4 regions of the Mixta calida genome follow, and region 4 is predicted to be linked to each of the others. Evidence: predicted binding sites of a transcription regulator. Region 4 holds the regulator's gene; each other region holds the start of a gene.
The links. The regulator PurR, encoded in region 4, represses purine synthesis genes. The targets are predictions, from matches to a motif close to CANGCAAACGTTTGCNTG.
Positions count from the first base shown of each region.

Region 1: gcvT (glycine cleavage system aminomethyltransferase GcvT) is a predicted target of PurR. The motif match lies at 2,251-2,268, and genes of this name have one in related genera.
Region 2: serA (phosphoglycerate dehydrogenase) is a predicted target of PurR. The motif match lies at 2,523-2,540, and genes of this name have one in related genera.
Region 3: C2E16_RS18955 (NCS2 family permease) is a predicted target of PurR. The motif match lies at 5,078-5,095, and genes of this name have one in related genera.

Region 1 covers NZ_CP026378.1:3,597,117-3,604,696, reverse strand. Annotated here, with positions in the region: gene ubiH (2-octaprenyl-6-methoxyphenyl hydroxylase) at 1-565, shown strand, start outside; gene ubiI (FAD-dependent 2-octaprenylphenol hydroxylase) at 579-1,778, shown strand; gene gcvT (glycine cleavage system aminomethyltransferase GcvT) at 2,323-3,417, shown strand; gene gcvH (glycine cleavage system protein GcvH) at 3,439-3,825, shown strand; gene gcvP (aminomethyl-transferring glycine dehydrogenase) at 3,935-6,808, shown strand; gene C2E16_RS17160 (endonuclease/exonuclease/phosphatase family protein) at 6,910-7,580, opposite strand, start outside.
Region 2 covers NZ_CP026378.1:3,607,543-3,615,122, forward strand. Annotated here, with positions in the region: gene zapA (cell division protein ZapA) at 1-219, shown strand, start outside; RNA gene ssrS (6S RNA) at 260-443, shown strand; gene C2E16_RS17210 (5-formyltetrahydrofolate cyclo-ligase) at 553-1,146, shown strand; gene serA (phosphoglycerate dehydrogenase) at 1,202-2,440, opposite strand; gene rpiA (ribose-5-phosphate isomerase RpiA) at 2,722-3,381, opposite strand; gene C2E16_RS17225 (LysR family transcriptional regulator ArgP) at 3,572-4,483, shown strand; gene C2E16_RS17230 (oxidative stress defense protein) at 4,528-5,253, opposite strand; gene argO (arginine exporter ArgO) at 5,427-6,050, opposite strand; gene mscS (small-conductance mechanosensitive channel MscS) at 6,178-7,053, opposite strand; gene fbaA (class II fructose-bisphosphate aldolase) at 7,235-7,580, opposite strand, start outside.
Region 3 covers NZ_CP026378.1:3,976,366-3,983,945, forward strand. Annotated here, with positions in the region: gene C2E16_RS18935 (LrgB family protein) at 1-295, opposite strand, end outside; gene C2E16_RS18940 (CidA/LrgA family protein) at 288-713, opposite strand; gene C2E16_RS18945 (LysR family transcriptional regulator) at 820-1,722, shown strand; gene C2E16_RS18950 (Na+/H+ antiporter) at 1,754-3,406, opposite strand; gene C2E16_RS18955 (NCS2 family permease) at 3,617-4,966, opposite strand; gene C2E16_RS18960 (glutathione S-transferase) at 5,317-5,982, opposite strand; gene soxR (redox-sensitive transcriptional activator SoxR) at 6,024-6,491, opposite strand; gene soxS (superoxide response transcriptional regulator SoxS) at 6,582-7,010, shown strand; gene C2E16_RS18975 (diguanylate cyclase domain-containing protein) at 7,007-7,580, opposite strand, start outside.
Region 4 covers NZ_CP026378.1:2,097,282-2,104,861, reverse strand. Annotated here, with positions in the region: gene C2E16_RS09980 (TetR/AcrR family transcriptional regulator) at 1-55, shown strand, start outside; gene gloA (lactoylglutathione lyase) at 178-585, shown strand; gene rnt (ribonuclease T) at 686-1,366, shown strand; gene C2E16_RS09965 (Grx4 family monothiol glutaredoxin) at 1,431-1,766, opposite strand; gene C2E16_RS09960 (C40 family peptidase) at 2,123-2,944, shown strand; gene cydH (cytochrome bd-I oxidase subunit CydH) at 3,005-3,094, opposite strand; gene purR (HTH-type transcriptional repressor PurR) at 3,379-4,404, shown strand; gene punR (DNA-binding transcriptional activator PunR) at 4,454-5,389, opposite strand; gene punC (purine nucleoside transporter PunC) at 5,501-6,685, shown strand; gene cfa (cyclopropane fatty acyl phospholipid synthase) at 6,989-7,580, shown strand, end outside.

The DNA of each region.
Region 1 (7,580 bases), 1.5 Mb from region 4:
GCAACACGGGCCGCTGGCGCTGCTGCCTATGTCGAACGGCCGCAGTTCGCTGGTCTGGTGTCATCCGCCGGAAGCGAAAACACGCATCGACGGCTGGAGCGACGCGACCTTTTTAGCGGAGCTGCAACAGGCGTTCGGCTGGCGGCTGGGGCGTTTTACCCATGTGGGGCAGCGCCACAGCTATCCGCTGGCGCTGCAAATGGCCAGCCAGACGGTCGCGCATCGGCTGGCGCTGGTGGGCAACGCGGCGCAGACGCTGCACCCGATCGCCGGACAGGGCTTCAATCTCGGCATGCGCGATGTTATGTCGCTGGCGGAAACGCTGGCGGCGGCGCATCGCGAGCGGCAGGATGCGGGCAGCTTCGCCGTGCTGCAGCGCTACGGACAACGACGCGCAACCGATCGTGACGCCACGATCGGCATAACGGATGGGCTGGTGCGGCTGTTCGCCAACCGCTACCTGCCGCTGGTCGTTGGGCGTAATCTCGGCCTGATGACAATGGATAATTTACCCTGGCTGCGCAACCGCCTGGCGGAGCGGACGCTGGGCTGGGTAACGCGCTGAAAAGAGGATTTCAATGCAAACTTATGATGTGGTGATCGCCGGCGGCGGTATGGTTGGCCTGGCGGTCGCCTGCGGCTTACAGGGCTGCGGGCTGCGTATCGCGGTGCTGGAGAAAGCGGCGCCGGACGCGTTTAACCCCAACGAACCGCACGGACTGCGCGTTTCCGCCATTAACGCGGCCAGCGAGCGTCTGTTACAGCATCTTGACGTCTGGTCAGCGATTCTGGCGCTGCGCGCCAGCAGCTATCACGGTATGGAAGTATGGGATCGCGACAGCTTTGGCCGTATTGAATTTGATCAGCCCCAGGGCGTCAGCCATCTTGGCCATATCATTGAAAACCAGGCGATCCACCAGGCGCTCTGGCAGCGCGCGCAGCAGCTGAGCGATATCACGCTGCTGGCGCCGGCGCAGCTGCAACAGGTCGCCTTCGGCGATAACGAAGCCTTTATTACGCTGGAAGACGGCAATATGATGAGCGCCCGGCTGCTGATCGGCGCCGACGGCGCCCACTCGTGGTTGCGCAGCAAAGCCGATATCCCGTTAACCTTCTGGGACTACGACCATCATGCGCTGGTCGCCAATATTCGCACCGAACAGCCGCATCAGGCGGTAGCGCGTCAGGTGTTCCACGGCGATGGCATCCTGGCGTTTCTGCCGCTCAGCGATCCGCATCTCTGTTCAATCGTCTGGTCGCTGTCACCACAGGAAGCGACGCGGCTACGTGATATGCCCGCCGAGCTGTTTAACCAGCAGCTGTCGGTGGCGTTTGATATGCGTCTGGGGCTATGCAAGGTAGAGAGCGAACGCCAGACCTTTCCGTTGATGGCGCGCTATGCCCGCCAGTTTGCCGCTCACCGGCTGGCGCTGGTCGGCGACGCCGCGCATACCATTCATCCGCTGGCGGGGCAGGGCGTCAACCTGGGCTTTATGGACGCCGCCGAGCTGACAGGCGAAATCCGCCGCCTGCATCAGCAGGGCAAAGATATCGGTCAGCATCTCTATCTGCGTCGCTATGAGCGTACGCGCAAGCACAGCGCCGCCGTGATGCTGGCAAGCATGCAGGGCTTTCGTGAGTTGTTTGCCGGCAATAATCCGGCAAAAAAGCTGCTGCGCGACGTCGGCCTGCGGCTGGCGGACAACCTGCCTGGCGTGAAGCCGCGCCTGCTGAAACAGGCGATGGGGCTGCACGATCTGCCGGAATGGCTGCGCTGATATCTTTCTCATTGCGCTGAGACATCTCTTCAATAAGGGCCGAAAGGTCCTTTTTCATTTTTGCGCCATGCCTGTTGCCCTCACGCATCTTTTCTCTAAGCGTATTGAAGGCGTTGGGGTGCTCAGCCCCGCCCTGACGCGACGTTATTCGAGGCTCCAACGCGATTCGCACCATTTTGAGGCGCGCGCACGCTTTTCGCGCGCTCATTTGAATTATTCTAATTTCACTCCCTGCTTCGCATTACTTTTGCTCATGAGTAAGTCTTTTCTGTGCCGGGCGATTTTCACGTTATTTATCCGCTGTCTGGTTTTTAAACGGCTTTGTTGCGCGTCTGTTGTTCGTTATGTGCCTTATGACGCATTTTTGTAGTCAAAAATTCTGCACAATCCCAAAGACATCGGACGATGCCGACGCCGTTTCGCCCCTGTTTAGCTTATGGTTAAAACCGGCGTTCAGTGGTAACGTCAGGGCAAAGAGAACGTTTGCGTCGGACGTTTTAGCCACATTTAGCGTCTACCCAACCCGTTAACGCACAGGAATGTTATGAAGCAGACTCCTTTGTATGAACAGCATCAGGCCTGCGGCGCCCGCATGGTCGATTTCCATGGCTGGATGATGCCGCTGCACTACGGCTCGCAGATCGATGAACATCATGCGGTGCGTCAGGATGCCGGCATGTTTGATGTCTCCCATATGACCATTGTCGATCTGCGCGGCGAGCGCACCCGGGAATTTCTGCGCATCCTGCTGGCCAACGACGTTGCGCGTCTGACGCAGCCGGGCAAGGCGCTCTACAGCGCGATGCTCAACGCATCGGGCGGCGTGATTGACGATTTGATTGTTTACTTTATGACCGAAGAATGGTTTCGCCTCGTGGTTAACTCCGCTACGCGCGACAAAGATCTGGCGTGGATCGGCGAGCATGCGCAGCCGTTCGGCGTCACGTTGCAAGAGCGCGACGATCTGGCATTGATCGCCGTTCAGGGACCGCAGGCGCAGCAGAAAGCGCAAACGGTCTTCAGCGACGCGCAGCGCCAGGCGGTAAGCGGCATGAAGCCCTTTTTCGGCGTCGAGGCGGACGGTTGGTTTATCGCTACCACCGGTTATACCGGCGAAAGCGGCTATGAAATCGCGTTGCCGAACGCGCAGGCCGCCGGGCTGTGGCAGCGCCTGCTGGCCGCTGGCGTGAAGCCCGCCGGGCTGGGCGCGCGCGATACGCTGCGTCTCGAAGCGGGCATGAATCTTTACGGTCAGGAAATGGATGAAGGCGTCTCGCCGCTGGCGGCGAATATGGGCTGGACGCTCTGCTGGGAGCCGACCGATCGCCAGTTTATTGGTCGGGAGGCGCTGGAATTGCAGCGTGAAAAAGGTACCGACAAGCTGGTGGGCCTGATCATGACGGAGAAGGGCGTGCTGCGTAATGAACTGCCGGTGATGTTCACCGACGCGCAGGGCAACTTGCACCAGGGCGTTATCACTAGCGGCTCCTTCTCGCCCACGCTGGGCTACAGCATCGCGCTGGCGCGCGTGCCGGCAGGCATCGGCGAACGCGCTATCGTGCAAATTCGCAACCGGGAAATGCCGGTAAAAGTCACCAAACCTATTTTTGTCCGCGCCGGTAAGCCGGTCGCTCAGTAACTATTTCAGGAGAATGCGGCGATGAGCAATGTGCCAAACGAATTAAAATATCGTGAAAGTCATGAGTGGGTGCGTAAGGAAGCGGACGGCACTTACACCGTAGGCATTACCGAACATGCGCAGGAGCTGTTGGGCGATATGGTCTTTGTCGATCTGCCGGACGCGGGCGCCAGCTTCGCCGCCGGAGATGACTGCGCCGTCGCCGAATCGGTCAAGGCCGCCTCTGACATTTACGCGCCGCTGAGCGGCGAAATCGTCGCGGTAAACGCCGATCTGGAAGCGTCGCCGGAACTGGTGAACAGCGATCCTTACGGCGCAGGCTGGCTGTTCCGCATCAAGGCGAGCGATGAGTCCGAACTGGAACAGCTGCTGAACGCCGAAGGCTACCAGGCCGCCATCGACGAATAACTTCAGGCGGGCCGTCCGCGCGCAGTCAGGCGCGGGCGGCTCTCTTTACGGGCCGCGACAGACGACTCGTTATCACCAGCCGTAGCCAGCTCTTCAGGATTGACGATTCATGACTCAGACACTCAGCCAGCTTGAACATACTGGCGCCTTTATCGAACGCCACATCGGCCCGTCTCCCGCGCAGCAGGAAAGCATGCTGCAGGCGATCGGCGCCAGCTCGCTCAATGCGTTAATCACCAGCATCGTGCCGGCCGACATTCAGCTGCCGGGGCCGCCCGCTGTCGGCGATGCGCTGACGGAACATCAGGCGCTGGCGGAACTGAAAGCGATCGCCAGCCGCAACCAGCGTTTCAAATCTTATATCGGCATGGGCTATACGCCGGTGCTGACGCCGCCCGTTATCCTGCGCAACCTGCTGGAAAATCCGGGCTGGTATACCGCCTACACCCCTTATCAGCCGGAGGTGTCGCAGGGCCGGCTGGAGGCGTTGCTGAACTTCCAGCAGCTGACGCTGGATCTGACCGGGCTGGATATCGCCTCCGCGTCGCTGCTGGACGAAGCGACGGCGGCGGCGGAAGCGATGGCGATGGCCAAACGCGTCAGCAAGCTGAAGAACGCCAACAAATTTTTTATCGCCGAGGATATTCATCCGCAGACGCTGGACGTCGTGAAAACCCGCGCGGAGACCTTCGGCTTTGAGCTGATTATCGATAAAGCGGAGCGCGCGCGCGATCATGACGAGCTGTTCGGCGTGCTGCTGCAACAGATCGGCACCACCGGCGAAGCGCATGACTACAGCGCACTCATCGCCGATCTCAAGGCGCGCAACGTCGTCGTCAGCGTGGCGGCCGATTTTATGGCGCTGGTGCTGCTGGAGGCGCCGGGCAAGCAGGGCGCGGATATCGTCTTCGGTTCCGCCCAGCGTTTCGGCGTGCCGATGGGTTATGGCGGGCCGCACGCCGCCTTCTTCGCCGCGCGCGATGAATACAAGCGTTCAATGCCGGGGCGCATTATCGGCGTCTCGCGCGACGCCGCGGGCAATACCGCGCTGCGCATGGCGATGCAGACGCGCGAGCAACATATTCGTCGTGAAAAAGCGAACTCCAATATCTGTACCTCGCAGGTGCTGCTGGCCAATATTGCCGGTTTCTATGCCGTATTCCATGGCCCGGAAGGACTGAAGCGCATCGCCGGGCGCATCCATCGCCTGACCGATATTCTGGCCGCTGGCCTGAAGCAGGGCGGCCTGACGCTGCGCCATCAACACTGGTTCGATACCCTTACCGTTGAGGTAAACGATAAGGCGGCGGTGCTGGCGCGCGCGCTCAGCTTCGGCGTTAACCTGCGTACCGATATCCATCATGCGGTCGGCATTACGCTGGATGAGACTACCACGCGGGAAGATGTCGCCACACTGTTCGCGATCCTGCTCGGCGACGAGCATGGCCTGGATATTGAGGCGCTGGATAACGCAGTCGCAGCCAACAGCGGCTCAATTCCGACGGCGCTGCAACGTCAACAGCCGCTGCTGACGCATCCGGTTTTCAACCGCTATCACAGCGAAACCGAGATGATGCGCTACATGCACAGTCTGGAGAAAAAGGATTTAGCGCTTAATCAGGCGATGATCCCGCTCGGCTCCTGCACCATGAAGCTTAACGCCGCCGCTGAGATGATCCCGATTACCTGGCCGGAATTCGCCGAACTGCATCCGTTCTGTCCCGCCGAGCAGGCGGGAGGCTATCTGCAAATGATTGCCCAGCTGTCGCAGTGGCTGGTGCAGCTCACCGGTTATGATGCGCTCTGCATGCAGCCTAACTCCGGCGCGCAGGGCGAATACGCCGGTCTGCTGGCGATCCGTCGCTACCATGAAAGCCGTGGCGAAGGCGAACGCCATATCTGTCTGATCCCCAGCTCCGCCCATGGCACCAACCCGGCGTCGGCGCAGATGGCCGGCATGTCGGTAGTGGTGGTGGCCTGCGACAAGCAGGGCAACATTGATCTGCACGATTTGCGCCAGAAGGCGGAGCAGGCGGGCAAGGCGCTCTCCTGCATTATGGTCACCTATCCTTCTACGCACGGCGTGTATGAAGAGACGATCCGCGAAGTCTGTCAGATCGTTCATCAGTACGGCGGCCAGGTTTACCTCGACGGCGCTAATATGAACGCGCAGGTCGGCATCACCACGCCGGGCTATATCGGCGCCGATGTGTCTCACCTGAACCTGCATAAAACCTTCTGCATTCCGCACGGCGGCGGCGGTCCGGGCATGGGGCCGATCGGCGTCAAGGCCCACCTGGCGCCGTTTGTGCCGGGCCACAGCGTGGTGCAGATTGACGACATGCTGACGCAGCAGGGTGCGGTTTCCGCCGCGCCGTTCGGCAGCGCCTCGATTCTGCCGATCAGCTGGATGTACATTTGCATGATGGGCGCGGAAGGGCTGAAGCAGGCCAGCGCCGTCGCTATCCTTAACGCGAACTATATCGCCAGCCGTCTGCAATCGGCTTATCCGATCCTTTATGCCGGACGTGATGGCCGCGTGGCGCACGAGTGTATTCTCGATATTCGTCCGCTGAAAGAGCAGACCGGCATCAGCGAGCTGGATATCGCCAAACGCCTGATTGATTACGGTTTCCACGCGCCGACCATGTCGTTCCCGGTGGCGGGCACGCTAATGGTAGAGCCGACCGAGTCGGAAGGGAAAGCGGAGTTGGATCGCTTTATCGACGCGATGTTGGCGATCCGCATGGAGATCGATCGTGTGGCGGATGGCGAATGGCCGCTGGAGGATAACCCGTTGGTCAACGCGCCGCACACCCAGCAGGAGCTGGTAGGCGAGTGGTCGCATCCTTACAGCCGCGAGCTGGCGGTCTTCCCGGCGGGCAGCGATAACAAATATTGGCCGACGGTGAAGCGTCTGGATGATGTATTCGGCGACCGTAACCTGTTCTGCTCTTGCGTGCCGATGAGCGAATACCAGTAATCGCGTTGGGCTGCGCCTGCACTATCAGGCGCAGCCGGTTGTTACATAAGGCGTAAAATAAGAAGGGTTTGCCAGCAAACCCTTTTTTTATGAAAAACGTTTTATTGTTCCTGGAGTTCCAGTTCAGCAATCAGCGGTAAATGATCGCTGGCGGCCGCCCAGTTGAACCCCTCTTTTTCATCAGGAACATTAAGTCCCTTAACGTTCCACTTCTGCCCTTTAAACGTAAAAATATGGTCAAGGTCCAGAGCAGGATTGATAGCGGGCCAGGTTCGAAGATCGACGCCGTTTTTAACGACCGGATTCCAGAAATAATTGATTTCTTTAACCGGCTGTTCGTTTGCCGTGGAGTTAAAGTCACCCGCCAGAATTTTAACTGCGGAAGCGATATTGGCGAAATTGGAAGGCGCATCGCCTATGCTCAGGTCAAGCAGATAACGCGCCTGGTTAAGGCGCACTTCGGGGTTCTTCTGCCAGTCCAGGTGCGTGGTCATAACGATAACCGGCGAATCAAAGCCGGGTACAGCGAGTTGCGAGATCAAAACAACACGCTGCTCCGCTTCGCCGGAAGGCAAATTAATCACCTGGGATTTATCTATTTTATATTTCGACAATAAACCAACGCCATATTCCCCGCCATCGAAATCCAGGGCTTTGCCGAAGGCGTAAAACAGATGATTCGCCTGTGCAATGTCAGCCAGCTGGTTGATTTTCCCGCTACGCTGTGTCTGATTATCAATTTCCGTTACCGCTATGATATCAGCGTTAATTT
Region 2 (7,580 bases), 1.5 Mb from region 4:
TTGCAAGATCTGAAAGTTCGCACTAGAGTCACAAATACAGAGCAACTGGTGTTCATCGCGGCGTTGAACATTTGCCATGAGCTGGCGCAGGAAAAGGTGAAAACCCGAGACTACGCTGCTAACATGGAACAACGCATTCGCATGTTGCAACAGACCATTGAACAAGCGCTGCTTGAGCAGGGTCGTATAACTGAACGCCAGGGTGCGAAGTTCGAATAATACTTTGCGGCCAACTGTGATACAGTGGCGGTGAGGTCAAATTTCTCTGAGATGTTTGCAAGTGGGCCAGTCCCCTGAGCCGATATTTCAAACAAACAGAATGTGACGCTCCGTAACCTGTGAGCATGCCCGGTCCGTCCGGGAAGCCTAATGGTTGCGACGGCATGTTCACCTTGAACCAAGGGTTCAAGGGTTACAGCCTACGGCGGCATCTCGGAGATTCCCTTCTTTATCCCTTTCGTTGTTGCTTTTCCCGGCGCGTTGCCGACGGGTTGAAAGTACTTGCCTCTGCTGTGTATAGTCGCAACACACCCGCAGGCGCAGGAAAATCCCATGTCTCACTCTCAGCTCGATCGCCAGGTTATCCGTACTCACGTCCGTCATTTGCGGCGCGGGCTGAGCGCTGAACAGCAAACCCTGGCGGCGGACAGCGTTGCCGAACATGCGCTAAACGTGGCGCCGGTGGATCAGGCGCAGCATATCGCCCTGTTTCTCTCCGTTGACGGCGAACTTAATACCCGCCCGCTTATCGCCCGGCTCTGGCAGCATCATAAGCAGGTTTATCTGCCCGTTCTGCACCCCTTTTCGCCCGGCAATTTGTTGTTTATCCGTTACACGCCGGAAACCGTGCTGACGCAGAACCGTCTGAGAATTCCCGAACCCCCGCTTGATATACAGAACCTGATTCCGCTCGATCGACTGGATGTAATGTTCGTGCCGCTGGTGGCGTTCGATCGCCAGGGACAACGGCTCGGCATGGGCGGCGGCTTTTACGATCGCACCTTGCAGAACTGGCGTCGGCATCGGTTTCTGCCGATAGGGCTGGCGCATGACTGCCAGCAGGTTGAGAAGCTGCCGTGCGCCGACTGGGATGTGCCGTTACCGGCGATTCTGACCCCTTCGCATTTCTGGCAGTGGGAAAAGTAAAACGCCGCCCTGAGACAGGACGGCGTGGAAACAACAACCAGAGCGCTTATCTCAATCAGTAAAGCAGGCGCGCGCGCATGGTGCCGGGGATCGCCTTCATCGACGCCAGCGCTTTATGCGCCGCATCCTGCTCCGCGTCGATATCGATCACCACATAGCCCATCGCCGGCGTGGTTTGCAGATACTGCGCGGCGATGTTGATGCCCTGCTCCGCGAAAATCTGGTTGATCGCCGTCAGCACGCCTGGGCGGTTTTCATGGATATGCAGCAGGCGGCTGACATGCTCGCCGTGCATCGGCAGGGAGACTTCCGGGAAGTTAACGGCGGAGAGCGTAGAGCCGTTGTCCGAATATTTCGCCAGCTTGCCCGCCACTTCAATGCCGATATTCTCCTGCGCTTCCTGCGTCGATCCGCCAATATGCGGCGTCAGAATAACGTTATCAAACTCGCACAGCGGAGAGCTGAACGGATCGCTGTTGGTAGCCGGTTCTTCCGGGAATACGTCAATCGCCGCGCCCGCCAGATGTTTGCTGGCCAGCACGCCGCACAGCGCCGGAATATCCACGACCGTGCCGCGCGAGGCGTTGATCAGCAGCGAACCGGGCTTCATCAGCGCCAGCTCCTCGGCGCCCATCATATTCTGGGTCGACGGCGTTTCCGGCACATGTAGACTGACCACGTCGCTCATATTGAGCAGGTCGGAAAGGTGCGTCACCTGCGTGGCGTTGCCCAGCGGCAGCTTGTTTTCAATATCGTAGAAGAAGACATGCATGCCCAGACTTTCCGCCAACACGCCCAGCTGCATGCCGATATGGCCATAGCCGATGATGCCGAGTTTTTTGCCGCGCGCTTCATACGAACCCGCCGCCTGTTTGTTCCAGATGCCGCGGTGTGCTTTGGCGTTAGCTTCCGGAACGCCGCGCATCAGCAGCAGCAGTTCGCCAATCACCAGCTCCGCCACCGAGCGGGTATTGGAGAAAGGCGCGTTAAATACCGGCACGCCGCGCTTCGCCGCCGCATTCAGGTCCACCTGATTGGTGCCGATGCAGAAGCAGCCCACGGCCACCAGCTTCTCCGCCGCGGCGAAGATCTCTTCAGTCAGCTGAGTACGGGATCGAATGCCAATAAAGTGCGCATCGCGGATGGACGCTTTCAGCGCGTCACTGTCGAGCGCACCTTTGTGATATTCAATATTGGTGTAACCTGCCGCGCGCAGATTATCCAGCGCGCTCTGGTGGACGCCTTCCACCAGCAGAAACTTAATTTTGTCTTTCTCCAGTGATACTTTTGCCATTTCCCGACCCTATTTTGCAGACTTCAGATGGGGCTGTGATAAGCCAGCCTTCTGCCAAAATATCAAAATTTACGCGCGCGGCAATACAAACGATTGCCTGCCGCTCAGCATGGCTGGGGGGCGAGAACAACAGATACGGCAGATTATGATGGCAACGACGGCGCAGGCAGGATGATAATGCTGCGCGTTACCGTTATGTGACATAAGTCACCAAATTACGCCAGCCAGAGAAAAGATGTTTTTCGACAAGAAATAACTGGCGCCTTGACGCGCCAGCAAGATCATTTGGTGATAGTTTTAACGCCGTCCGGGCCGCCAATCAACGCCACATCCGCACCGCGCGCGGCGAACAGGCCCACGGTCACCACGCCGGGCAGCGCGTTAATGGTGCGCTCCAGCTCAGTGGGATTGACGATGCTGAGATTATGCACGTCGAGAATAATGTTGCCGTTGTCGGTCACCACGTTCTGACGATACTCAGGCAGGCCGCCCAGCTTCACCAACTCGCGCGCCACATAAGAACGCGCCATCGGGATCACTTCGACCGGCAGCGGGAAGCGGCCCAGCACATCCACCTGTTTCGAGGCGTCGGCGATGCAGATAAACTTCTCCGCCACCGCCGCAACGATCTTCTCGCGCGTCAGCGCCGCGCCGCCGCCTTTGATCATCTGCATCTGCGGATTGATTTCATCCGCGCCGTCAACGTAGATCGCCAGCGAGTCCACTTCATTGAGATCGAATACCTGAATGCCGAGGCTCTTTAACTTCAGCGTGGAAGCTTCGGAGCTGGAGACCGCGCCATCAATCTGATGTTTGATCGAGCCGAGCGCGTCAATAAAGTGGGCGGCGGTGGACCCCGTGCCTACGCCGACGATGGTGCCCGGCGTGACATAGTCCAGCGCGGCCCAGCCTACTGCTTTTTTAAGTTCATCCTGCGTCATGGTATGTTTAAAACCTGTGCTAATGGTGTGCGCGTAGTATAAAACAAGCGCGGATTAAAGTGCGCGTTCGCCGCGCGGCGATTTGCCGCTTTGTAAGACAGCCCACAGATTGATGACCGCGCATAAGGTGCAAAGCGTGAATTTTATGGCATAGTGCCTTACCCATACCTGAAGGAGAGCCACAATAACAATGAAAAGACCCGATTATCGAACGCTTCAGGCTTTGGATGCTGTGATCCGCGAACGCGGCTTCGAACGCGCGGCGCAAAAATTATGTATTACCCAGTCAGCGGTGTCGCAACGCATTAAGCAGCTGGAAAATATGTTCGGCCAGCCGCTGCTGGTGCGCACCGTTCCGCCGCGTCCGACCGAGCAGGGACAGAAGCTGCTGGCGCTGCTGCATCAGGTCGAACTACTGGAGGATGAGTGGTTGGGCGATGAAAACGGCGGCACCACCCCGCTGCTGCTGTCGCTGGCGGTGAACGCCGACAGTCTGGCGACCTGGCTGCTGCCCGCGCTAAAGGATGTGCTGACCGATTCGCCGGTGCGCCTTAATTTGCAGGTTGAAGATGAAACCCGTACTCAGGAACGGCTGCGTCGCGGCGAAGTCGTGGGCGCGGTAAGTATCCAGCCGCAGCCGCTGCCCAGCTGTCTGGTCGATCGACTTGGCGCGCTCGACTATCTGTTTGTCGGCTCGCGCGAGTTCGCCGCGCGCTATTTTCCCAACGGCGTCACCCGCTCCGCGCTGCTGAAAGCGCCGGCGGTGGCGTTCGACCATCTGGATGATATGCATCAGGCGTTTTTGCAACAGAATTTCGATCTGTCGCCGGGCAGCGTTCCCTGCCATATCGTTAACTCGTCCGAGGCGTTTGTGCAGCTGGCGCGCCAGGGCTCGACCTGCTGTATGATCCCGCATTTGCAGATTGAAAGGGAGCTGGCCAGCGGCGAGCTGATCGATCTGACGCCGGGCCTCTATCAGCGCCGTATGCTTTACTGGCACCGCTTCGCGCCGGAAAGCCGCCTGATGCGCAAGGTAACCGACGCGCTGCTGGCGCACGGCCATCGCGTGCTGCGTCAGGAAGATGAGACGGTTCCCGGCTGAGGAACAACGATGTAAAAAAGGCGACCTGGCGTCGCCTTTTCGCTTTATGGATTGCGTTGCAGCTCAAACACCACATCCACCTGATCGTCAAAATGAATGCTCTGCTGCTCATAGGTCTGCGCGGCGGAGGCCATCGGCGCCGCGTCGGCTGCTTTATACATGCGCGCTATCGGCATCGGCTGATAGTTGGCGACATGGTAGCGCACGCTGTATACCGGCCCCAGCTTGGCGTTAAAGCCCTGCGCCAGCGCCGCCGCCTGCTGCGTGGCGTTTTCAATCGCTGCCTGACGCGCTTTCGCTTTGTAATCGTCCGGGTTCGCCACGCCCAACTCTACGGAGCGGATTTCATTCAGTCCCGACTTCAGCGCGCCATCCAGCAGGTCGTTCAGCTTATCCAGCTGGCGTAACGTCACCTGCACCTGACGCACCGCGCGGTAGCCCTTCAGCACCGACTTGCCTTCTTTGGTGTAGTCATACTCCGGCTGAGTGCGCAGATTGGCCGCATCGATATCTTTCTTCTCGATACCGTTTTTATTCAGAAAATCGAAATACTGGGCAACGCGATCGTCAGCCTGTTTTTTCGCTTCGGCGGCATCCTTTGAAGAGACGTTGACTTCGATAGCCAGCGTAGCAATATCGGGACGCGCGTCGACGCTGGCCTGTCCGGATGTCACGATATGCGGTCCGCCAGGCAGCTCATCGGCATGCGCCGCCAACGATCCGGCGCCTAATCCCATCATGGCAGCCAGTGCCAGTGCTTTCAGTTTCACGAACGGTCCTCCTTGAAGACAAAACAAATTAACGGGGCGCTATGCCGCGCCGCTGTGACGATGACGCAAGCCTGCCACAAGCACGCGGACGATGACATGCGTGTTCCTCTGAGTTTTTATTCTGGCAAAAGTTTCTTTTTTTGCCGCCCCGCCCCGTTTAATTATTCTGCCGCTCAGTGGAAACCGGCCAGCCCCTGCATCGCCAGCCGGAAAGCGATAACCCACATCACCAGGCCGACGAACAGATTGATGACGCGCTGCGCCCGGACGGTGCTGAGACGCGGCGAGAGCCAGGCCGCCAGCAGCGCCAGGCTAAAGAACCAGAGACAGGAAGCGCTGACGGTGCCGAGCGCGAACCAGCGTCGCGCTTCGGCGGGCAGCTGCCCGCCCAGGCTGCCCAGCACCACAAAGGTATCCAGATAAACATGCGGGTTCAGCCAGGTGACCGCCGCCAGCGTGGCGATAATCCGCCAGCGGCTCTGCTGCTTTATCTGGTCGCTGGCCAGGCTGATATTGGCGCTGAAGGCGGTGCGCAGCGCGCCCCAACCGTACCAGAGCAGAAACGCCACGCCGCCCCAGGTGACCAGATTAAGCAGCAGCGGCGACTGATTCAGCAGCGCGCTGCCGCCGAAGACGCCGGCGCAGATCAGAATAATATCGCTAAGCGAACAGAGCGCCGCGGTCATCACATGATACTGGCGACGAATCCCCTGATTCAGTACAAACGCATTCTGCGGTCCCAGCGGCAGGATCAGCGCGACGCCTAACGCAACGCCCTGAAGATAGACGGATAACATACATTTTCTCCCTGATAAGCATGGCGAAGGAGTGTATAGCGACGGATCGGCGGGGGGAAATGGAAAGAACTAATCGGGTATCAGCAGGGCTAATAGAAACGGGCGGGAAAGTTCCCGCCCGGTCAGCTTATTGCGCCTTCGCCGTTTCGGCCTCGGCAGTTTTTACCTGGTGCAGATGCACATCCATCTGCGGATAAGGAATGCCGATGCCGTGCGCATCCAGCGTGCGCTTGAAGTTTTTCATCAGATCCCAGTAGACATCCTGCAGATCGCCGCTGTTGCTCCAGCAGCGCACCACAAAGTTAAGCGACGAGGCGGCCAGTTCGTTCAGGCCGATCTGTACGCCGCGATCCTGCAACACGCGCGGATCGGCGTCTACGACTTCACGCAGCAGAGCGATCACCTGATCCACGTCGGCATCATACGCCACGCCGATAACGAACTCGTTGCGGCGCACCGGCTCACGCGAGAAGTTAACGATGTTGCCAGCAATAATCTTACCGTTAGGCACCACGACGATTTTGCCGTCACCGGTGCGCAGCGTGGTGGAGAAGATCTGCACATGGAGTACGGTGCCCATGACGCCGCCGAGATCGACGAACTCGCCGGTGCGGAACGGACGGAAAGTCACCAGCAGCACCCCAGCAGCCAGGTTAGAGAGCGATCCCTGTAATGCAAGACCAACGGCCAGACCGGCGGCGCCCAGTACGGCGATCACCGACGCCGTTTGCACCCCAACGCGCCCCAACGCCGCGATCAGCGTAAAGGCGATAACGCCGTAGCGCACCAGCGCCGACAAGAAATCCGCCACGGTAGCGTCAATATGCCGCGCCAGCAGCAGACGGTTCACGCCGTTAGAAATAATGCGGGCGATGAGCATCCCGACAATAATGATGGCAATGGCGGCGACAATATTGACCGCATAGCTCAGCAGCAACGCCTGGTTATGCACCAGCCAACCGCCCGCGCTGTTAATACTGTTGACCACGTTTAAATCTTCCATTTATCCACCCTGTTGTGGTTCCCAAAAAAGTAACGACAACCGTCAGCGGGAACTGACGAACCATTCACAAAGGGTAAACAATATATTTCCTGTTCGCCAAGTAACTGACGAAAAACGTTACATTTTTGACACAATAAACGTAAAAAAGGCCCCGCAGGGCCTTTTATAAGCAACTCGCCGATTACAGCGTGTTAATGTTGTTCAGCTCTTTGAACGCCTGTTCTAAGCGCACAACCATAGAGGACTGTGCGGCACGCAGCCAAACGCGCGGATCGTAGAACTTCTTGTTCGGCTTATCTTCGCCTTCCGGGTTGCCCAGCTGAGCCTGCAAATAGCCTTCGTTCTTTTTGTAGTACTGCAGAATACCGTCCCAGGTCGCCCATTGGGTGTCGGTATCGATATTCATTTTGACCACGCCGTAGTCGATAGACTCTTTGATCTCCTCCGCAGAAGAACCAGAACCGCCGTGGAATACAAAGTTCAGCGCGTTGTGCGGCAGGTTGTGTTTCTGGCAAACATATTCCTGA
Region 3 (7,580 bases), 1.9 Mb from region 4:
TTACCACGCCCGCCGACAGCGACAGCCAGTGGCGACGGATAATCGTCATGTTTTCATAGACCGGCACCGCAAACGCCAGCGTCGCCGGGCCGAGCAGCCACAGCAGCCAGCGGCTCTCGCCGATATAATCCTGCCAGGAGATATGGGTCAACAGCAGCATCCCCACCAGCAGCAGCGGCGTCAGCACCAGCGGCATCAGCAGCAGCTTACGCCAGCGGCGATAGAGCCGTTTATTCAGAAAATAGACGCAGAGCGTGGCGATAAAACAGAGCAGGCTGATAATCAGATCATTCATGGCGCGCCTGCTTACGCTGCGCCAGCCAGATCTCCAGCCGGTAAACGCGATCGACCACCAGCGCCGTAGCGCCCAATACCATCAGCGTGCTGAGAGCGATAACGACGCAGATGCGCCAGCCTTCCACTTTCAGCAGGTCGCCGTAGTTAACTACCGCCACCACCGCCGGTACGAAAAACAGCAGCATTTCCGCCAGCAGCCAACTGCCGCCCGCCTTCACCCACTTCAGCGGCACGATGCGCAGCACAATCAGCGTCAGCAGCAGCAGCATGCCGACGATATTGGCCGGCAGCGGCAGATGCAGCCAACCCACCAGCTGCTGAGCGAAGATAAACAGACCGATATAAATGCCCACCTGCAACGGCACCTGTAAACGCCGCAGCCAGCCCGTACTTTGAGGGCTTATCGCTACCGCCATAATTGGTTTCTCCTGTTTTTCTGTGACGGCTGTCAGTATACGGCGCTGTTAAAGGGTGAAAAAAATGAATTAAAATCATCCGAACTATGCACAGAGGGAATAGTTTATGGACGTTCGGGCGCTACGTTATTTTGTCGAGGTGGTGCGTCAGCAAAGCTTTACCCGTGCGGCGGAGACGCTGTTCGTCACGCAGCCGACCATCAGTAAAATGCTGCGCCATCTTGAAGAAGAATTAGGCTGCACGCTGCTGCTGCGCGAAGGCCGCAAGCTGCATCTGACCGACAGCGGCCAGGTGGTATATCAGCGCGGCCTGACGATTTTGCAGGCGTTCAAGCAGCTGGAGATGGAGATCGGCGATATCAATCAGTTGAAGACCGGCGAGCTGCGCCTGGGCGTGCCGCCGATGGTGGGCATGCAGATCGCCGGGTCCGTCTCCGCCTTTCGTCAACGCTATCCCGGCATTGCGCTAAATATTGTCGAATCAGGCGGCCTGGCGGTACAGGAAGCCGTGCTGTCAGGCGGTCTCGATCTGGCGCTGACCGCACTGCCGGTAGATGAGCAGCTGCCGCTGAATACCCTGACGCTGATGCAGCATCCGCTCTGTGTGCTGGTGCCGCACGCGGCGCCCTGGCGCGATCGCCTGAGCCTCTCGCTGACGGAAGTGGCGCAGCATCCGCTACTGATTTTCAATGAGGAGTTTTCGCTAAACCGCCAGCTGAAAAAGGCGTTTCAGCGCGCGGGCCTGACGCCGCAGATCGCGGTGCGCAGCGGGCAATGGGATTTTCTGGCCGCAATGGTACAGGCGGGCATGGGCGTGGCGATTCTGCCGGAGCCGATTTGTCAAAGGCTCGATCGAAAATCGCTGCTGTGGCTGCCGCTGGAATCGGATTTAACGTGGACGCTGGGATTAATTTGGCGCGAAGGAAGCTATCTGTCCCGCAGCGCGCAGGCGTGGATTGACTGCTGTCGCGCCTTCTGGCCGGGCGAAGCGCCGAAGATTTCGGTATAAGGCGGACAGGTAGCCCTGCCCGCCTTCGCGATTAATGCTCCTCTTTCTCGACCAGCAGCGCTTCCAGCAGGTCGAGATCGCGCAGCAGCTTCTGCATCGTCTCGTTGCTGATCTGCTGCGTGGCGCGCAGATGATAAAGCTCAGCGCGTTCGGCGCGCAGCGCGGTGAGGCGGAAGCGGCGCTCCAGATCCTCCGCCACGTGCGCATTCTCCAGGTCGCTCTGTCCGTCGGCGCGGCGGCGCAGGTTGCCTATCACCCGTGAGCTCACCTCTTTCAACAGCTCGTTATCGATATTCTCTTCGGCATCCTGCGTCAGGCGCTCTTCCATCTTATAGAGGCTTTCAACCGCCGCACCCGCCATTACCGCACGCGCCTGCTGCAGTTCGCGGCGATGCACGCTCTTATCAATGCCGTCGATGCCGCGCAGCAAGACTGGCAACAGAATGACGCCGACAAACAGCGAGAAGAGAATGACGCCGGTCGCAAGGAATACCAGCTCGTAACGGCCAGGGAAAGCGTCGCCGTTCGGCAGGAACAGCGGTATCGACAGCACACCGGCCAGCGTAATCGCGCCGCGCACCCCGGCAAAAGAAGCAATCAGCAACTCGCGCGTGCTGTAGCTGCTGAACTCCATGGGCTTTTTGGTCAGCAGGCGCTTGCTGAGGCGCTGCATAGTCCAGAGCCAGCCGAAACGCACCAGCATCAGGGCGGCGTACACCAGCAGAATGTCGGTAAACAGCATCCACAGCTCGACGTTTGGATCGGCGTTCGCCTCGGTAATCGAGGTTTCCAGAATGCCAGGCAGTTGCAGGCCGAGCATCAGGAACACCATGCCGTTAAACACGAATTCCAGCATCTGCCAGACGCTGTTGGCGCGCAGGCGCATCGCCAGCGGCGCGCGGCGCATAATGCCGGAGCGGGTGATCATCATACCGGCCGCCACCGCCGCCAGGATGCCTGATACGCCAAGATGCTCGGCGATCAGATAGGAGGCGAACGGCAGCAGCAGCAGCAGTACCGTCTGGGTAGTGGGATCGTCGCCGCTCAGACGGCTGAAAAGACGCAGTGATTTGCCGAACAGCCAGCAGACCGCAGCGCCCGCCAGCAGGCCGCCGATCGCCACTTTCAGAAACTCTACGGTCGCGCCGGAAACGGTAAAGACCATCGTTCCCATCGCCACCGCAACGGCGAACTTGAGCGACACCAGGCCCGACGCGTCGTTCATCAGCGCCTCGCCCTGCAAAATTGACATGATCTTCTTGGGAATGCGCCCTTCGCCGACGATGCCCGACAGCGCCACGGCATCCGTCGGCGACAGCACCGCCGCCAGCGCGAAGGCGGGCACCAGTGGAATGCCCGGCACCATCCAGTAGATCAGATAGCCGATGCCCACGACGGTGATCAGCACCAGCACTAAGGCCAGGCCCATGATTTCACGGCCATGATGAAGAAACTCGTTAACCGGCGTTTTCCAGCCGTCGGCGAACAGCAGCGGCGGAATAAACAACACCAGAAACAGCTCCGGGTCAAAATCGACATGCAGGCCGAAAGTCGGCCAGGCAAGCAGCGCGCCCGCGGCGATCTGCACCAGCGGCAGCGGGATTTGAAACGGGATAATACGGGCGGCGACGCCGGAGAGCGACACCACTAACGTCATAATGAGAATAGTAAAAAAGATTTCCATGCTTTCCTTATAGCCTCTTCCGGCAGGCATATGTGAATCGATTACCCTGGGGGTGCCCCGTTAGCAGTGTAAAACAAAACGTTAAACCTGTTAAAAACAAGGCGTGCGATTCGCAACGCTTCAGGACGATTCTCTGTTTATCAGGCGGAAGGCAGGAAATGCGGCGGAAGGAAGGAACATGGCGCGGCATCGCTGCCGCGCCAGACAGGATTAAAGCGCCCAGCCGCCCGCGTAAAAAGCGACCAGCGCCACCGCGATAATCACGGTGCCGATATTCAGCTTGCGCCATTCGCCAGCGAACAGACGACCAATCACCAGCCCGCCGAAGCCGAGCATAATGCCGGTGACGATATTGCAGGTCAGGACGATAAACACCGCCGTCACCAGCCCGGACATCGCGTCGACGAAATCGTTGAAATCGATTTTCGCTACGTTGCTCAACATCAGCAGGCCGACATACATCAGCGCGGGCGCCGTAGCATAGGCCGGTACTAAATAAGCCAGCGGCGACATAAACAGGATCAGCAGGAACAGCAGGCCGACCACGATCGCCGTCAGGCCAGTTTTACCGCCCGCCGCCGTGCCGGCCGCCGATTCGATATAGACCGCCGCGGGCGAGGCGCCTACCAGCCCAGCGAAAATACTGCTGATGGAGTCAGTGGTCAGCGCCTTGCCGCCGTTGATGATCTGCCCCTCTTTATCCAGCAGATTAGCCTGCCCCGCCACCGCGCGAATGGTGCCGGTGGCGTCGAAAACTGCCGTCATCACCAGCGCCAGCACGCTGGGCAGCACCGCCGCCTGTAGCGCGCCGCCGATATCCAGGCTGAACAGCAGCGAATGGCCGTTAGCGTCACTCAGGCTCGGCATGGCAAACAGCCCTTTAAAACTCACCGCGGGATCGAACGCGAGGCCAATCAGCGAGATGGCGATAATGGTCAACAGGATGCCGCCTGGCACGCGACGCTTCTCCAGGCCAAAAATCACGGCCAGGCCCAGCAGCGACATAATGACCGGAAACGAGGTGAAATGCCCCAGCGCCACCGGCAGGCCCGGCGCCGGATTTTTCACTACCAGCCCGACGCCGTCAGCGGCGATCAGCAGCAGAAACAGCCCGATGCCGATGCCGGTGCCGTGCGCCACGCCCATCGGCAGGTTGCGCAGAATCCAGGCGCGAATGCCGGTGGCGGAGATCAGCGTAAACAGCACGCCCATCAGGAATACTGCGCCCAGCGCGACCGGAATGCTGATCTGCTGCCCCAGCACCAGGCTAAAGGCGGTAAAGGCGGTCAGCGAGATCGCACAGCCAATCGCCATCGGCAGGTTCGCCCACAGGCCCATAATGATCGAGCCGAAGCTGGCGACCAGGCAGGTAGAGACGAAGACCGCCGCCGGAGGAAAACCGGCTTTGCCCAGCATGCCCGGCACGACGATAACCGAATAGACCATCGCCAGAAAGGTCGTTAAACCGGCGATAATCTCCTGACGCACGCTGCTGCCGCGCGCTGAGATCTGGAACCAGGCGTCAAGCGAACGGCGCGCAGGTTGTGAAGGAGTGGACATGTAAAACCTCGTTATTTTGGATGACAGCCTGCGCGACGCTGGATAACGCATCGTCGTCTTTATTCCCTGGATGAAGACCGGCGTGCAACTCGTTGCCCGACGCCTGCTAAAAAAGCAAACGTTTACCTCGCCGCGCGAAAAGGGGCCGAAAAGCGACCTGTAAAAAGGCAAACGATTATCCTGCCTTTTCCGGCATATTTTCAACTGCTGTTTGTAGTCAATTCAGCACAATTAACAAGCAGCGCGCCGGAAGGCGTGAGGTAAGACAGGAAGGTTCAAAGAAAAAAAAGGGATAACTGTCGGACGGCTAAGATTTTTTTACTCCTTGCCGTCCATGAGCCTGAGGCGGCTTAGTCCGGCAAATTCAGTTCGCCACCCTGCTGAATCGCCCGCTGCCAGGCGGGACGGCGGCTGATTTTATCCAGCCAGGCCTGTGTAGCGGGCATGCCATCCAGCCCGCCGCGCGCCGCCAGCCCCTGAATGGGGAAGCTCATCTGAATATCGGCCAGCGTCAGATGCTGTCCAGCGAACCACGGCAGCCGGGTCAGATGCTGTTCGATAAATTGACGGTGCGTGGTCAGCTGTTTATCGAGAAAGCCTTTACGGACGCCGTTGCCGAACGCCGCGCCGATCGGGCGTAGCAGCCACGGCACCGGCGGCTTGCCCATGCGGCTGAAGATCAAGCGCATCACCACCAGCGGCATCAGCGATCCTTCCGCATAGTGTAACCAGTAGCGGCATTCAAGCGCTTCTTCCTCATCCAGCGGCGTCAGCAGCCGGTTGCGATCGTAACGCCCGACCAGATATTCCAGAATCGCGCCTGATTCCGCTACGACGCGGTCGCCATCGGTGATTACCGGCGCTTTGCCCAGCGGATGCACTTTTTTCAATTCCGGTGGGGCGAGCATCGACGCCTGACGCTGATAGCGCTTGATTTCATACGGCAGCTCCAGCTCTTCCAGCAGCCAGAGAATACGCTGCGAACGGGAGTTATTCAGATGATGAACCACGATCATGGCAGGCTCCAGAAGTCATGCGTCAGCCTCCAGTATAGCGGCTACTCCTCTTCGCGCTGCGGATCGAGCAGGATGGCGCCGGTGCCCTCTTCAGCCAGTCGATCGTTGGGGTTGCGCAGCGGACAATCGCGCATCGATAAGCAGCCGCAGCCGATGCAGCCGTCCAGGTCGTCACGCAGGTGCGTCAGAGTTTCGATGCGCTTGTTCAACTCGGCGCGCCACTGCTCGGTCAACGCCTCCCAGGCTTTCGCCGAAATGCGCTTATCGACCGGCATATGCGCCAGGCTTTCGCTGACCGTCGCCAGCGGAATGCCGATGCGCTGAGCGATTTTAATGATCGCCACGCGGCGCAGCACGTCGCGGCTGTATCGCCGCTGGTTGCCACCGTTGCGCGTGCTGGCGATCAGCCCTTTCGACTCATAAAAATGCAGCGCCGACACCGCTACCCCGCTGCGCTTCGCCACTTCTCCTGGCGTCAGCACCGGTTTTGGATAATTGCTTTTTTTCATTTTTACGCTTTACCTCAAGTTAACTTGAGGAATTATACTTGCCCACCATCAAACCCGCAAAGCGCAAAATCTAATCAGAAGGACGTCGTCATGATGCATAAAGATATTATTCATTCTCTGACTGACTGGATTGATCGGAACTTAGATAAAAATCTTTCCATTGATGAAGTCGCAGCCAAAGCTGGCTACTCCAAGTGGCATCTGCAGCGGATGTTTCGCGCCGTCACCAGGCAGACGCTGGGCAGCTATATCCGTGAACGTCGGCTGACGCTGGCCGCGGAAGCGCTGACCCTGACGCAGCGTCCGGTATTTGATATCGCCATGCAGTACGGCTTTGATTCGCAACAGACTTTTTCCCGCGTTTTCCGCCGCCAGTTTTCGCAGACGCCGACCGCCTATCGTCACAGCATGCGTCGCCAGAACGCGCTGCGTCAGCGTCCGGCCGCCTTTCCGCGCGGCGATGCGATGAGCAGCTTCGCCCAACGCACCACCGGCGTCTGCTGCCCGGTCAGCGGTTAAAACACGGCGTCCGGCCCGGCCTGAAGGATTTCAGACTGCGGCTGGCTCTGCCAGAGCGGCGACAGGTACCAGCCGCCGCCCAACGCTTTTATGTGGTACATGGCGGCATCCGCCTGCGCCAGCAGCCCTTCCGCCGAGCGTGACGATTTGCCCAGCGCCGCGCCGATGCTCAGCGACCAGACGATCGGGTTGCCGTCGGGCAGGATCAGCGGCGCTTCCATCGCGTTCATAATATGCTGCACTACGCGCGCGACCTGCGACGGCTCGCTGATATCGCGCAGCAGGATGGCGAACTCATCGCCGCCGAGCCGCGCCACCATATCTGTCTTCCGCACCTGCCCGCGCAGCCGCTGCGCGGTGGCGGTAATAATGGCGTCACCGGCGGCATGGCCCCAGGTATCATTGATCTGCTTAAAACGGTCGCCGTCGATAAACAGCAGCGCCAGCTTGTGACGCTGGTCGTCATCGGCAAAGGCGCGGCCCAGCGTCCGTTCAAAGGCGATGCGGTTAGGCAGTCCGGTCAGGCCGTCATGACTCGCCTGATGCACCAGGCTGTCATGTTCCTGCTTC
Region 4 (7,580 bases):
CAGCGCGTTAACCCAGGCGCTACAGGCAATTTTGCAGCTGTTGGCGGCGCGTTAAATAAAAACGCCCATTTCAAGTCGACTGGTCTACTCAACCTGGCGGCAGTGCCGTTGCAAATCGGCGGCTATACTAAGCTTTTTTGACCGTCATCGGATGATGACACCCTTTTGGAGAATATTATGCGCTTACTTCACACTATGCTGCGCGTTGGCGATATGCAGCGCTCCCTCGATTTTTATACGCGTGTTCTCGGCATGCGTCTGCTGCGTGAAAGCGAAAACCAGGAGTACAAATACAGCCTGGCGTTTGTAGGTTATACCGACGAAAGCGAAGGCGCGGTCATCGAACTGACCTACAACTGGGGCGTGGATAAGTACGACCTCGGCAACGCTTACGGCCATATCGCGCTGGGCGTGGACGATGTTGCGGCGACCTGCGAAAAAATTCGCCAGGCGGGCGGCAACGTGACGCGTGAAGCGGGCCCTGTAAAAGGCGGCACCACCGTTATCGCTTTCGTGGAAGACCCGGACGGCTACAAAATCGAGCTGATTGAAAACAAGCAGGCCGGACAAGGCCTCGGCCACTAAGTTTCAGGGCGCCTGCGGGCGCCCTTCTTTTTTGCGCTGCTGCAAGCGGCGACGAAATTTGCCATAATGCGCGCTGCATTTTTTCGCCAATGAGATCCTGATGTCTGAACCGAAACAACTGAACGCCTTATCCGACCGCTTTCGCGGCTTTTATCCGGTGGTGATTGATGTGGAAACCGCCGGGTTCAATGCGAAGACCGATGCGCTGCTGGAAATCGCCGCCGTCACGTTGAAAATGGATGAAGAAGGCTGGCTGCAGCTTGACCAGACCCTGCATTTTCACGTCGAGCCTTTCGAAGGCGCGGTTCTGCAACCGGAGGCGCTGGCGTTCAACGGCATCGATCCCCATAATCCCCTGCGCGGCGCCGTCAGCGAATATGACGCGCTGCATGAAATTTTTAAGCAGGTGCGCAAAGGGCTGAAGGATCGCGGCTGCAATCGCGCCATTATGGTGGCGCATAATGCCAACTTCGATCACAGCTTTATGATGGCCGCCGCCGAACGCGCTGGTCTGAAGCGTAACCCGTTTCACCCCTTCGCCACTTTCGACACCGCGGCGCTTAGCGGCCTGGTCGTCGGCCAGACGGTGCTGGCGAAAGCCTGTAAAGCGGCCGGCATCGCCTTTGACGCCAGTCAGGCGCACTCTGCGCTTTACGATACCGAGCGCACCGCAGAACTTTTTTGCGAGCTGGTGAACCGCTGGAAACGTTTAGGCGGCTGGCCGCCGCTGCCGGTAGAAGATGAGGAGCCGGTCGAAGAAGCGCTGAAGCTGGAGGAGTAGCCGCCGCACGCCAGTAAAAAAGGGCGCCGATGCGCCCTTTTATTTTTTAGCAGCTGGCTAAAACTTATTCCGCCGCTTTATATTTTTCCGCCGTCTCTTTGATCAGCGTTTGCAGCTCGCCGCGCTGGAACATTTCGACAACGATATCGCAGCCGCCGACCAGTTCGCCATCCACCCACAACTGCGGGAAGGTCGGCCAGTTGGCATATTTAGGCAGTTCAGCGCGGATATCCGGGTTTTGCAGGATATCCACATAGGCGAAGCGCTCGCCGCAGGCAGAGAGAGCCTGAACCGTCTGAGCAGAAAAACCACAGCTTGGCAGCTTCGGCGAGCCTTTCATGTACAGCAGGATCGGGTTTTCTGCGATCTGGCGCTGAATTTTTTCAACAGTACTCATAATTGCCTTCCTTAAATAGCTTGCTTCGTGTCTATTGATTGTAGCGACTGTAGCGGGTCACTGAAAACGACATTTTCTGTAGGGATAAATGATTTAGCGCATTATGCCAAATGCTGCTGATAAAATAACGTCCGCTTCTTCATCATTACGCCCGGCGATTAATAAATAGTAATAATTCTGTCGAGATAAGCGCCTGTTTCGGTTTATTTTTACATCTTTATGCAATTAAAGGCCATTCAATTGCAAAAGGCTTTATCTTTTCGGAAAAAGTTAGATTAGAATCGGCCTTCAGGGGTCTGCCTTATGGCAGAAATAGGATCAACTTCGCGCCGTTATCGCGCTATTACTGTAACCACACTATGCGTTTATTGATTACGCTTTTTATGCTGGCTTTTGCTCAGCTGTTCTTTAACGTTGCGCAGGCCTCTCCGCAGGCGCCGGTTAAGGCCAGTCAGCATAAGATTGATAAGAAAAGCGCCCGTGAAGATGAACGGCGCAAGCGTCGCCCCTTAAAAACCACCAGTAAAAAAACGCGTACGGCGACGGCGGAAAAAAGCAAAGTCAAAAAGAAAGGCAAAACGGCAACCGTCGCGGTATCCCCAGCGTTAACCACGAAAAAAGGCCGCTCACCGGTTAAAACGGCAAAAGAGAACAGCGCAAAGAAAAAAAGTATGGCCAGGACGGCGAAGGCGCGCTATGGCCATCAGCGCGGCGATAAAAAGCAGACCAAGGCCCGTGGCCCGCTCGAAATGAGTAAGGCGCACCGCGAGCGTTATCAGAAAGCGCGTGAAACGGCGATGAACAAGCTGATGGGTCAGCTGGGCAAACCTTACCTGTGGGGCGGCACCTCGCCTCACACCGGCTTCGACTGCAGCGGTCTGGTCTGGTACGCCTATAAGGATGTGGTGAAATTTAAAATTCCCCGCACCGCCAATGAGATGTATCACTTGCGTGACGCCGCGCCGGTCAACCGTCAGTCGCTGGAAAAAGGCGATCTGGTCTTTTTCCGCATTAATAACCGCGGCGCCGCCGATCACGTTGGCGTTTATCTTGGCAACGGTCGTTTTATTCAGTCGCCGCGCACCGGTAAAGATATTCAAATCAGCCAGCTCAGCGATGATTACTGGGAGCGCCATTATGTCGGCGCGCGTCGCGTAATGACGCCAAAAACCATCCGCTAAGCGCGTTGCGCAACAAAAAAGCCTGTCTTGCGACAGGCTTTTTTTATACGCATCATCCGATCAATGCATGACAGCGGTTAAGCTGAAAGCGATGATCATCAGCAATGCTGCGACAGTGGTGCTTAACGACAGCTTTAAATCGGTGCTCACCCGGCCTCTCCTTTAACCACACAAACAATAACGGTATAGATTTTCCCATACTCACCGGTAAAAATCTCGTTTTCTTTGCGTCAGCTTGATAGAATCCCCGCCTTGCGTTGCGCAACACCGGCAAACCGTCGCTGTTGGCCCTTTTTTAAAGACGTCCCGCCTGCCAGACGTATCTCAGCCAGCACAATGACAATGGATAAGCACGCTGAAGCAGGCCGCGAGGACGCAAACGTTTAACATTAGCCTTATCAAACCCTTATGATAAGCGCAGGAGTATCTTTTTAATGGCAACAATCAAAGATGTCGCGAAGCGTGCCGGCGTGTCTACGACGACGGTGTCACACGTCATCAATAAAACCCGCTTTGTCGCGGAAGAGACGCGCGAGGCGGTGTGGGCGGCCATCAAAGAACTACACTATTCGCCCAGCGCGGTCGCGCGCAGCCTGAAGGTGAACCACACCAAGTCGATCGGCCTGCTGGCGACCTCCAGCGAAGCGCCCTATTTTGCGGAAATCATCGAAGCGGTGGAAACGCGCTGCTTCGCCCGCGGCTATACCCTGATTCTGGGCAACGCCCATAACGATCTGCAAAAGCAGCAGGCATATCTGTCGATGATGGCGCAAAAGCGCGTCGACGGTCTGCTGGTAATGTGTTCTGAATATCCTGAAGCGCTGCTGAAGATGCTTGAGGAGAACCGCAATATCCCGATGGTGGTGATGGACTGGGGCGAGTCGCGCGGCGACTTTACCGATACCGTGCTGGATAACGCTTTTGAAGGCGGCTACATCGCAGGCCGCTATCTGATTGAACGCGGCCATCGCGATATCGGCGTGATTCCCGGACAGATGGAGCGCAACACCGGCGGCGGCCGTCTTGCCGGCTTTATGAAGGCGCTGAACGAGGCGAATATACCGGTGCGCGAAGAGTGGATCGTGCAGGGCGATTTCGAGCCGGAGTCGGGCTACCGCGCCATGCAGCAGATCCTGGCGCAGAAGCAACGCCCTACCGCCGTCTTCTGCGGCGGCGACATTATGGCGATGGGCGCTATTTGTGCGGCGGATGAGATGGGCCTGCGCGTGCCGCAGGATATTTCGGTGATCGGTTATGATAACGTGCGCAACGCGCGCTATTTTACGCCAGCGCTGACAACCGTTCATCAGCCGAAAGAGCAACTAGGCGAAACCGCCTTCGATATGCTGCTGGATCGCATTATCAATAAGCGCGAAGAATCGCAAACGATTGAGGTGCATCCGACGCTTATTGAACGCCGCTCGGTGGCTGACGGCCCGTTCCGCGACTATCGTCGTTAATGCTTTACGTCATCGCGGCTTATCCCTGCCGCGACCTTTGCCTTGCCGCTCAGGATAATGCGCTATCCTGAGTGCTCTCTTCCTCACGCAGCCACTCCCGATTCAGCGTCTCCGTATCGCCCAGATAATCCAGCAGCCAGCTCAGCGCCGGCGAACCGCTCTGTTCCGACCAGCTGACGCAGCAGTGGCTGTCGGGAAAAGGCACCGGCAGCGGCAACTCCGTCAGTTCCTGCGTCGCCAGCAGCGGCGCGGCGAAATGGCCGGGCACCATGCCAACGCAGAGACCGGCGCGCAGGCAGTCGAAAGCGCTCTCCCAGTCAGGCACCACCAGCCGTCGCTGATTATCCAGTGTCCAGGTGGTGCGGCGCGGCAGCGCGCGCGAGGTATCCTCCAGCACCAGTGAAGGCCAGGGACGGATATCATCATCCTGCAGGCCGCCGGTCGCTGCGGCCAGCGGATGGCTGGCGTTAACCACGCAGCGCCAGTTGAGCGCGCCCATATCACGGAAGGCGAAGCGGCCGCCGACGGGGATAGCCTGCGTCGCGCCGATTGCCACATCGACACGCCCGTCCGCCAGCGCGTCCCAGACGCCGTTAAACACCTCCGGGGTGATTAACAGTTCCATATCGGGAAAATGGCGATAAAAATCGAGCACCAGCTGACGCGTGCGCTGCGGTTTTACAATGCGATCGACGGCGATGCTCAGCTGGCCGCGCCAGCCGTTCGCCACCTGCTGACACTGCCGACGCGTGGCGAGCATTTTTTTGATAACAGCGCGGCCTTCACGAATAAAAAGCTCGCCCGCCTCGGTTAATACCACATCGCGATGACGACGTTCAAACAGCGGCACCGCCAGCCAGGACTCCAGCTGGCGCACGGTATAGCTGATGGCGGAAGGCACGCGATGCAGCTCCGCGGCGGCAGCGGAAAAGCTGCCGGTGCGGGCGACGGCGTCGACCACTTCAAGGGCATGTTCTGACCACATTTTTTGCCTGCAAAAATTTTGAAATCAACCGGCAAATTTTAGCGTTTCACATTCAGAAAAACATCCTTTACCCTCGCGCCGTCTGTTCACCTGCTAATTAATGAGAAAGAGATGTCTGGTTCAAAAGGATTTATGCTTTATCTGGCGCTGCTCAGTACGCTGGGTTTTCTCGCCACTGATATGTATCTGCCGGCGTTCACCGCCATGCAGGAAAGCTTCCACACCTCCGCAGGCGTCATCAGCGCCAGCCTGACGGTATTTCTTGGCGGCTTCGCCTGCGCGCAGCTGATATGGGGCCCCCTTTCCGACCGCTTCGGCCGTAAGCCGGTCCTGCTGTTCGGCCTGGCGCTGTTTGCCCTCGGCTGTGCGGGCATGCTGTGGGCGAATGAGACCTGGCAGATGTTGACCTTGCGCTTTATCCAGGCGGTGGGCGTCTGTTCCGCCACGGTAAGCTGGCAGGCGCTGGTGGTCGATCGCTATCGCGGCGCGCAGGCTAACCGCGTGTTCGCCACCATTATGCCGCTGGTCGCGCTTTCTCCGGCGCTGGCGCCGTTGCTGGGCGCCTGGGTGCTGAGCCACTTTTCATGGCGGGCTATTTTCCTGACGCTGCTGCTGGTGACCCTGCCACTACTGTTCGCTACAGCCAGGCTGAAAAAAGCGCCGGCGGCGGCCGCGCACGATTCGCGTCCGCGCGCCGGCTTTTTCACCATGCTGACCTCGCGCGTCTACGGCGGCAACGTACTGATCTATGCCGCCTGCTCCGCCAGCTTTTTCGCCTGGCTGACCGGCTCACCCTTTATCCTGCACGATCTCGGTTTAAGTCCGGCGGATATTGGCCTGAGCTATATGCCGCAAACCGTCGCTTTTCTGGCGGGCGGATTCGGCTGTCGCACCGCGTTGCAGCGTCGCAGCGGCAGGACGCTGTTGCCTGCGCTGCTGATCTTCTATGCAATCAGCGTCGTGTCGCTGTTTATGGTGGCGATGAGCGGAAAAGCGACGCTGTGGGGCCTGCTGGCGCCGTTCTGCGGCATGGCGCTGGCCAACGGCGCCATTTACCCTATTGTGGTGGCGAACGCGCTGCTGCCGTTCCCGCAGGATACCGGCAAGGCCGCCGCGCTGCAGAACTGCCTGCAACTGGGCCTCTGCTTTTTCGCCAGCCTGGCCGTTTCCGGCTGGCTCAGCCATCCGTTGCTGACCACCAGCGCAGTGATGCTGTTTACCGTACTGCTTGCCGTGCTGGGCTATTTTCTGCAGCTGACGCGCGAGGCGCAGACGGAATCAGAAAACGCGGCCTGAACGCATACACCTGTGCGCCACCGCGCGCAGTGATTGGTTAGCACACTAACTGTTAGCCGTTGTATATTCCCTGCCGTGAGCATATACTCCTTGCAAGGCAGTTACTTATAATAACCAGTGCGTTTTTCCGGTCGGGTCGGTCCGCTTTATTACGGGCCCGTCTGACCGGCCTGTTCATTCAGTTTCAATCCTCTGTTAAACGTCGGATATCTGGCACACGGTTTTCCGTGAGATTTCTCACAACCCTGTAGAAATTGACTATTCTGTTTCTCAGGTTCGTATCACACAGGTGATGGAGAAGCTATGAGTTCATCGTGCATAGAAGAAGTGAACCTGGAGGAAAACCATTGGTATCGTATCGCCCATGAGATGTTGGAAGTGGCTGATATCGAAGTCAATGGCAATCGCCCCTGGGATATTCAGGTGAAAAACCCTGACTTTTTTAAACGCGTCTTACAGGAGGGATCCCTCGGTCTGGGCGAGAGTTACATGGATGGCTGGTGGGAATGCGACCGGCTTGATATGTTTTTTCATCGCGTGCTGAAGCACAAACTGGATCAACAGCTCCCTCATCATTTCAAAGATACTTTACGCATCGCCGCCGCGCGTCTGACTAATCTGCAGTCAAAAAAACGCGCCTGGATGGTAGGCAAAGAGCATTACGATTTAGGCAACGATCTTTTTTCGCTTATGCTTGATCCCTTCATGCAATATTCCTGCGCCTATTGGAAAGAAGCAGGCACGCTGGAAGACGCGCAACAGGCTAAGCTAAAAATGATTTGCGAAAAGCTGCAGCTGAAGCCGGGTATGCGTCTGCTTGATATCGGCTGCGGTTGGGGCGGCCTTGCGGAGTTCGCCGCACGTCATTACGGCGTAACGGTGGATGGCGTCACCA